Regions from separate parts of the Tessaracoccus zhenghani genome, predicted to be linked through region 2. Evidence: riboswitches for the same ligand, from Rfam matches in the RefSeq annotation. Region 2 holds a riboswitch; the other holds the start of a gene.
What was found. Region 2 has a riboswitch for cobalamin ahead of cobI (precorrin-2 C(20)-methyltransferase). Riboswitches for the same ligand answer to the same signal wherever they lie in the genome.
Positions count from the first base shown of each region.

Region 1: it holds a riboswitch for cobalamin, as region 2 does, so the genes downstream of both, ACX1DX_RS01335 (ribonucleoside-diphosphate reductase subunit alpha) here and cobI (precorrin-2 C(20)-methyltransferase) in region 2, are expected to answer to the same signal.

Region 1 covers NZ_CM137275.1:266,187-270,597, forward strand. Annotated here, with positions in the region: gene ACX1DX_RS01330 (Rne/Rng family ribonuclease) at 1-2,503, shown strand, start outside; cobalamin riboswitch at 2,592-2,782, shown strand; gene ACX1DX_RS01335 (ribonucleoside-diphosphate reductase subunit alpha) at 2,878-4,411, shown strand, end outside.
Region 2 covers NZ_CM137275.1:1,732,724-1,737,134, forward strand. Annotated here, with positions in the region: gene cobJ (precorrin-3B C(17)-methyltransferase) at 1-857, opposite strand, end outside; gene cobM (precorrin-4 C(11)-methyltransferase) at 854-1,684, opposite strand; gene cobI (precorrin-2 C(20)-methyltransferase) at 1,681-2,439, opposite strand; cobalamin riboswitch at 2,468-2,598, opposite strand; gene ACX1DX_RS08375 (cobyric acid synthase) at 2,614-4,044, opposite strand; gene ACX1DX_RS08380 (cobalamin biosynthesis protein) at 4,041-4,411, opposite strand, start outside.

The sequences.
Region 1 (4,411 bases), 1.5 Mb from region 2:
GGAGGCCCCGAGCTCGCCCGCCGAGACCGCCACCGAAGCCGTCGAGTCCGCACCCGAAGCCCAGCCCGTACAGGCCGAGGCCCCGGCGCCCGTCGAGGCGCCTGCCGAGTCCGCCCAGCCCGCCCGTCGTCGGCGCGCCACCCGCAAGGCCGCGGCCCCCGAGGCTGCACCCACCGCGGAGGCCACCGTCGCACCCGAGGCTGACGCCGAGCCCGAGCCCGAGCCGCAGCGCGAGCCCGCCGCCCTGGGCCGCGGCCGCCAGTCACGCGCCCTCGGCCGCCGCGCTGAGGCGCGCGCCATCGAGAGCACCCCGACCCCCGAGGTCGCCGAAGAAGCTGAGGCGCCCCAGGAGGAAGCTGCTGCTCCCCGCGAGGAGACCCCCCGCGAAGAGGCTGCGCCCAGGGGGCGCCGTCGTCGGGTGAGCCGCCCGGCCGCAGCGCCTGAGCGTCGCGGCACCGCCGCAGATCCCGACGAAGACCCCATCGCCGCCGCGCTCCGTGCGGCCGAGGAGATCGCAGAGGCCCGCAAGGCTGTGCTGAGCGACCCCTTCATGACCGCCGCCGCCCGCGACGCGCAGCTGGCCGCCCTGGCCGGCGCGATCGCGGCGGATTCGGCACTGGCCGAAACCGCGGACGACGAGGCTGAGGACGAGGACGAGGACGAGGACGACGAGGAAACCGTCGACACCGAAGCCGATACCGACACCGACGAGTCCGAGACCCAGGACGACGAAACCTCCGACGACGATTCCGACGAGGAATCCGATGAGGACTCGGTAGACGACGACCGTCCCACGCGTCGCCGCCGTCGCCGTGGTGGCCGTCGCCGCCGTCGTGGTGGTCGGGCGGATTCGGAGGGCGACGACGACTCGTCCGACGAATCCGACGACGATGACACCGACGCCGCTGATTCGGACGAGCACGCCGACAGCCCCGAGTCGGCCGACGATGCGGATGGCGAAGGCGTCACAGTGCGCCGTCGTCGTCGTCGTCGCCGTCGCAACGGAGAGTCCTCGGGTGAAACCGGTCACGAGGACGAGGTCACGGGCATCGAAGGCTCGACCCGCATGGAGGCCAAGCGGCAGCGCCGCAAGGAGTCCCGCGCCGCAGGCCGTCGCCGCGCACCCATCCTCAGCGAGGCCGAGTTCCTGGCCCGCCGCGAACAGGTGGACCGCAAGCTCGTGATCCGCCAGTCGGAGGACTACACGCAGCTGGCCGTCGTCGAGGACGGCATCCTCGTGGAGCACTACGTGGACAAGGCCTCGGCCGCGTCGCTCATCGGCAACGTCTACGTCGGCAAGGTCCAGAACGTCCTGCCCAGCATGGAGGCCGCGTTCATCGACATCGGCCGTGGCCGCAACGCCGTGCTCTACGCCGGCGAGGTGGACTGGGACGCCTTCCAGGTCAGCGGCGAGAACCGCAAGGTCGAGAACGTCCTGAAGTCCGGCCAGTCCGTTCTGGTGCAGGTCACCAAGGACCCGGTCGGAGCGAAGGGTGCGCGCCTCACCGGCCACATCTCCCTGCCGGGCCGCTACATCGTGTACTCACCGGGTGGCCACCTCTCCGGCATCTCGCGCAAGCTGCCGGACACCGAGCGCAACCGCCTGCGCGGCATCCTCAGCTCGCTGATCTCGGACAACGAGTCGGTCATCGTGCGCACCGCCGCCGAGGGCATTCCGGAGGACGAGCTCGTCCGCGACGTGAACCGCCTGAAGGCGCAGTGGGAGGTCATCGAGAAGGCGTCCAAGAAGGGCAGTGCCCCGCAGGCGCTGTACTCGGAGCCGGACCTGACCCTGCGGATCGTGCGTGACCTCTTCACCGAAGACTTCGGCCAGCTCATCGTCCAGGGCGATGGTGGCCCGGAGGACTCCTACGACGCCATCGCGGCCTACGTGTCACACGTGGCCCCGCACCTGGCTGAGCGCCTCGAGCGCTTCGAGGTGGGGGATGACGGCAAGGACATCTTCGCGAAGTTCAAGATCGACGAGCAGATCGCCAAGGCGCTCGATCGCAAGGTGTTCCTCCCATCCGGTGGTTCGCTCGTCATCGACCGCACCGAGGCCATGACTGTCATCGACGTGAACACCGGCCGCTTCACCGGCGCCGGGGGCAACCTCGAGGCCACGGTCACCAGCAACAACCTGGAGGCTGCGGAAGAGATCGTGCGCCAACTCCGGCTGCGTGACCTGGGCGGCATGATCGTCATCGACTTCATCGACATGGTGTTGCCCAGCAACCGCGACCTCCTGCTGCGCAGGCTCGTCGAGTGCCTGAGCCGTGACCGGACGCGGCACCAGGTCTCGGAGGTCACCAGCCTGGGTCTGGTGCAGCTCACGCGCAAGCGCATCGGCACCGGCCTGCAGGAAGCCTTCACCGAGCCGTGCGAGCATTGCGACGGCGCCGGGTACCACCGCTTCGAAGAGCCGGTGGATTCGCAGGCGCCGTCCGACGGTGGCGAGCGCAAGGGTGGCAGCGGGCGCCGACGCGGTGGCCGCGGCCGCTGATCAGGCCATGAGGGGGCGGGTGACGATGTGTCACCCGCCCCTTTCGCATTCCCAATATATGGTGTTTACATCCGTGTGATTCACCAGATATGGTTGCGGCAACGCAAGGTTCCGCCAACCGCAGGGTTGTCGGCTAAGAGGGAATCCGGTGCAAATCCGGAACTGTCCCGCAGCGGTAAGTGAGAACGACCGCCGTCATCAGCACTGGGTGATCCCCGGGAAGCGACGGCCAGTAGGTGGCTCAGGAGTCCGAAGACCTGCCTGCGTGGCCCCGCATCCGCGGGGTCCGGTTCGAGAGCCGCGTGGAAACGGCCCGTACGCAGGATCGTGTTTCGCGCATTCTCGAACTCCCCATCGAGTGCGAGGAAACACCCATGTCCATCCGTGTGCGCAAACGTGACGGCTCCCTGGTCCCCTACGACGGCGCCGAAGTCGCCGCCTCCATCTCCGACGCCGCCCGGGGCCTCGACGACGACCTCACGCGGGCCGTCCAGCTCCGCTCCGAGGTGGAGATCACCCTCTTCGACCAGATCACCACCGAAGAACTCGACGAGGCCGTCATCCAGGTGGCGCTGGCCAACGTCAAGGACGACCCGGCCTTCGACACCATCGCCGCCAGATTGCTGGTCAAGCACATCTACAAGCTGGTCTTCGGTGACACCCACGACCTGTTCGGCGACGGCGGCCCGGAGACCATCCGCCAACTCCACGTGGCCCACTTCGCCCCGACGATCGCCAAGGCTGTCGGGAGCGGGCTGCTCGATGCCCGGCTCGCCGAGCTGTTCGATCTGGAGGCGCTGGCTCTCGCCCTGCGCCCCGAGCGCGACGACCTCCTGCGCCACATCGGGGTGACCACCATGCGCAACCGCTACCTGCTGGCCGGTGAGCACCGTCGCCCGCTCGAGGTGCCGCAGTTCTTCTGGATGCGCGTGGCGATGGGGCTCAGCCTGAACGAGGCCGACCCCACTGCGGTGGCGCTGGAGCTGTACGAGGCGATGAGCAGGCTGCGCTACCTCGCGGCCGGCTCCACCCTGGCCAATGCCGGCACCAGCTACGCACAGCTGTCCAACTGTTTCGTGATGCAGATGGAGGACGAGATCGAGCACATCGGCAAGTCCGTGCGCGACGTGATGTGGCTGACGAAGGGCACCGGCGGCATCGGGTTGTCGGTGTCGAAGCTGCGCTGCGAGGGGTCCCCGATCCGGTCCAACCAGACGACCTCCACCGGCCCCATCCCGTTCATGCACACCATCGACTCGACGCTGCGGGCGGTGTCGCGCGGCGGGAAGAAGTTCGGTGCGCTGTGCTTCTACATGGAGAACTGGCACCTCGACTTTCCCCAGTTCCTCGACCTGAAGCAGAACTCGGGGGACCCGTACCGCCGCGTCCGCACCGCCAACACCGCCGTGTGGATCAGTGACGAGTTCATGAAGCGGGTGGCCGACGACGCCGACTGGTACCTGTTCGACCCGCTGGACACGCCGGACCTCGTCGAGCTCTACGGTGCCGCGTTCTCCGCCCGCTACGGCCAGTACGTCGCGATGGCTGAGGCGGGCGAGCTGCGCCGTTTCCGGAAGATCGGGGCGCGGGAGCAGTACCGCCAGATCCTGGTGACCCTGCAGACGACCTCGCACCCGTGGCTCACGTGGAAGGACACCATCAACACCCGCGCGCTGAACAACAACACCGGCACCATCCACCTGTCCAACCTCTGCACCGAAATCTGCCTGCCGCAGGACGTCGACAACATCGCGGTGTGCAACCTGGCGTCGGTGAACCTCGCCCGGCACCTCGTCGGGCTCGGGTTCGACTGGGACAGGCTGGCTGCCACCGTGCGCACGGCGGTGCGACAACTGGACAACCTGGTCGATATCACCATCTCGTCGGTGGGCGAGGCAGAGCGCGCCA
Region 2 (4,411 bases):
TCCCGCAGCAACGGCGCGATGATGCGCGAGGTCGCTCCCAGGGCGAGGTGGCTGACGATGAGATCGCACCGCTGCCAGGCGGCCGCCAGCGCTTCGCGGGCCGGGCCGTCGAAGCGGAGCGTGGCTCCGACGATGCCGTCGATGGCGTCGGCGTGCCGTCGGGCCGCCGCCGAGTTGGTGATCTGACCGATGACGTTCCCTGAGCCGTCGCCGCGCCCTGAGCCGGCCCCAGCGCTGAGCGCCGGAACGGTCGAACGGCGGACGCCCGGGCCGTCGAGGATGATCACGACGTTGGGCTCCGCCACGTCTGCCGTCAGCGCCTCCTCGGGCGAGAACCAGCGCACCCGTTCGTCGGCTTCCCCCAGCCGTTCGGCGACGACGAAGCGCAACCCCTCGCCAGGGGCGAGCGCCACCGCGATCTCGCGCAGGCCGGTACCCGGCCCGGTGAGCACCGCGACCTTCGGGTGCCTGCGCGCCGCGGCCACGGCGTCGTCGATGGGGCGCCCGTGGGCGGAGACCACGACGGCGTCATCCCAGGGCAGCGCGACGGCGGCGAAGGCGGCCGCCACGGAACTCACCGCCGGCCGCACCGAGAGCTCGAAGCCGTCGGCACGGAGCCGGCGCACGATGCCGTGGAAGCCGGGGTCGCCGCTGGCGATCACCAGCGCGTCGGCGCCGTCCGGCAGGGAGCGCAGCCGCTCCAGCGCCGGGGTCAGCGCGCCGAGCACCACCCGGCGCGGCTCCTCCACACCCAGGGCCTCCAGGTGCCGCCGGCCGCCGACCACCAGCGCCGCCCGCTCGGCCAGCGCAACCGTCTCCGGGGCGAGCTGCCCCAGGTACCCGTGGACGTGGATCATGACAGTTCCTCCGTGACGCCCCGCGTGCCGTGGGCGCGCAGGTCTGCCTGCGCCTGGGGTTCGGCCGCGCGGTACTCGTGCCGGAACCCGGGATGGTAGAGATGCGAGCGGGTACTGAGCGGTCCTTCAGCCAGCGCCGGGCCCACCAGGACGACGGTGTGCTTCCACAGCTTGTGCTCGCGCATCGTCGCCGAGAGTTCGTCGAGTGCGCAGCGCAGCATCATCTCGTCGGGCCAGGTCACGCGGTACCCGACGATGCACGGGGTCTCCGGCGGGTAGCCGCCCGCCAGGAGCTCGTCCTGCAGCACCTTGTTGCGCGCCGCGGACAGGTACAGCGCCATGGTGGCGCCGTGCGCGGCGAACGAGCGCACTGTCTCCTTCGGGGGCATCGGCGTGCGGCCGCCCTCCAGCCTGGTGAGGATCAGCGACTGCGACACCTCCGGCACCGTGATCTCCACCTCCATGCGCGCGGCCGCGGCCGAGAAGGCGGAGATGCCGGGCACGGATTCGAAGTCGAGCCCCAGTTCGCGGATCAGGTCGCGCTGCTCCGCGGTGGCGCCGTAGATGGAGGGGTCGCCGGTGTGCACCCTGGCGACGGTGAGCCCCTCGTCGCGGGCCCGCTCGTAGAGGGGCGCGATGTCCTCCAGCGAGGCGGAAGCGGAATCGATGACCTCGGCCCCCGGTTTCACGCCTGCGACGATGTCGGGATGCACCAGCGAGGACGCCCAGATGACGATGTCGGCCTCCCCGATCACGCGCGCCCCGCGCAGCGTGATGAGATCAGCGGCGCCCGGACCGGCGCCGACGAACACAACCTTGCCGCTCACAGCGCACCGCCCGTCCCCGTGCGGCGCGGCGCGCTCAGCACGGTGGAGAAGTAGGGTGCCCGTTCGTCGTCGGTCAGGTCGTCCAGCGCCACGAGTCGCTGCCCCTCGAGGGACACGTTGACGCCCAGCACGGCGTCGCGCCCCTCCTCCCGGAGCACGCGCACCAGTTCGGGTAGCTTCCGGCCACCCTTGTAGGCGACCACGGTGTCGGCGGCTCCCAACAACTCCCGCACCCGGTCGAGGCCGACGGTGACCGGAACCAGCGCCAGGATCTCCTGCCCCTCCACGAGCGGCGTCTTCGACTCCGCGGCCAGCGCCTGCATCGCTGTGATCCCGGGAATCACCTCCACCTCGACGCCCTGCCGCGACTCCACGACGTGCGCCGCCAGGTACGAGAACGTCGAGTACACCGACGGATCGCCGACGGTGGCGAAGGCCACGCGCTGGGCCCCGCCGTCGAATTCCTCCAGCGCGGCCGACGCGGAGGTGAGCCACGCCTCCTTCCGCCTGTCCGAGACGCCGCTTCGGTCCGCCATGGAGAACGGGATGCGCCGGATCCGCGCGTCGGGCGCGACCTCCGCGACGATCAGCTCAGCGCGGCCCGGACCGTCGCCGGAGGCCTCCGTCGCGGGGACGAGGACGACGTCGGCCGCCCTCAGCGCCAGCGCAGCTTTGATGGTGGTGAGAGTGGGATCTCCTGGGCCGACACCGACGCCGATCAGACGTCGTGGGGCAGGGGTGGGGACGGTGGACACCGTGGCCTCCTGTGGGTTCGCTCGCCCGGACAAAGTGGCCGCGCAGACAGAGTTCCTGACTCACCCGTTAGGGCTCACAGTGGCGGGACCGCCCCGGATTCACACCGGGTTCCTCTGACGCTCTGCGCGTTGGCAGTCATCCTCGCAGACCCCCTTCCGGCGCCGACGGCGGGGTCAGCCGAACGACAGGATGCGCTCCACGTCCGCGTGTTCCTCCAGCGCGTCGGCCACCGCTTCGAGCATCATTTCGCGCCGCTGCGCGAACCCGGGCGCGGCCGACGGCGTCCAGTCACGCCCCGCGGCCTGGGCCACGACGGCGAGCCAGGCCCGGCGAAAGTCGTCTGACTCCAGCGCGCCGTGCCACATGGTGCCCCACGTCTGCCCGACGCGGACGCCGCCGAGGAACTCCTCGCCCCCGGGCGAGGGGCGCATTCGGCCGTGGTGGATCTCGTAGCCCTCCACTGGAATCCCGCGCCACTGACCCTTCGGCCGGCCCAACACCTTCTCCGCCTCGAACCGCACGTCCACCGGGAGGAGCCCCAGACCCGGCACGGGGGTGTCGTCGCCGCTCTCCACCGGGTCGACGATGGCGCGGGCCAGCATCTGGAACCCGCCGCAGATCCCCAGCACCGGCCGCCCGCCCGCCGCCCTCGCGGTCACCGCCTCGGCCAGGCCGGTCTCGCGCAGCCACGCCAGGTCGTGCAGCGTGGCCCGCGACCCCGGCAGCACCGCCAGGTCCGCCGCGGCCACCTCTGCGGGATTCGTCGTCACGCTCACGTGCACCCCCGGTTCCGCAGCCAGGGCGTCCACGTCCGTCGCGTTGGAGATGCGCGGCATCCGGATCACGGCGACGGTGAGCCCGCCGTCGGCCTTCTCCTCGCCGCGCCACCGGGCCACCTCCAAGGCGTCCTCGCCGTCGACCCACATGCCAGGCAGCCACGGCACCACGCCGAAGTTGGGCAGGCCGCACCGGCGGGTGAGTTCGTCCAGCCCCGGGTCCAGGACGGCCTGGTCGCCGCGGAACTTGTTGATGAGGTAGCCGGCCAGGAGCGCCCGGTCCTCGGTGTCGAGCAGGGCCCAGGTGCCGTAGATGGAGGCGAGGACGCCGCCGCGGTCGATGTCGCCGACGAGCAGCACGGGCAGGGTGAAGGCCCTGGCCAGGCCCATGTTGGTGTAGTCGCCCGCGCGGAGGTTGATCTCGGCCGGGGAGCCGGCGCCCTCGCAGATCACCAGGTCGTGCCGGGCCGCGAGCTCGCGGTACGCGTCATGCGCGGCTTGCGCCAAGAGCCGCCGTCCGGTGGCGTACTCCCCCGCCCGCAGTTCGCCCGCTGGTTGGCCGCGGAGGATGACGTGCGCGCGCCGGTCGCTGCCCGGCTTCAGCAGCACTGGATTCATCGCGGTCGACGGCGTGACCCCGGCCGCGATGGCCTGCAGGTATTGCGCGCGGCCGATCTCGCCGTCGGCCACCACCATGGAGTTGTTGCTCATGTTCTGGGCCTTGAACGGCACCACGTCGATGCCCCGCCGCCGCGCCGCTCGGCACAGCCCGGCGGTGATCAGCGACTTCCCCGCATCCGACGACGTGCCCGCCACCAGGAAACTCATCGCCGCCCCCTCCTCAGCAGGGCGAACCCCGCCGCCAGAGCCGTCGCCGCGCCGGTCACGAGCGTGACCAGCTGCGCCGCCTTGCGCACCTCACACGCGCCCGGTCGGGGCCCGTCGCCGAGCCGCCCCCGCTCCTCCACGCGATTGGCGTACACGTTGCGCCCGCCCAACTGCACGCCGATGGCGCCGGCCCAGGCGGCCTCGCACCAACCGCCGTTGGGCGAGGGGTGGTTGCCCGCGTCGCGCAGCGTGATGGCCCAGGCGCGCCGGGCCCAGCCGCCGACCGCGGGAGCGAGCGCCGCACCCAGCACCCCGGTGAGGCGTGCCGGCAGGAGGTCCAAGGCGTCGTCCAGCTTCGCCGACGCCG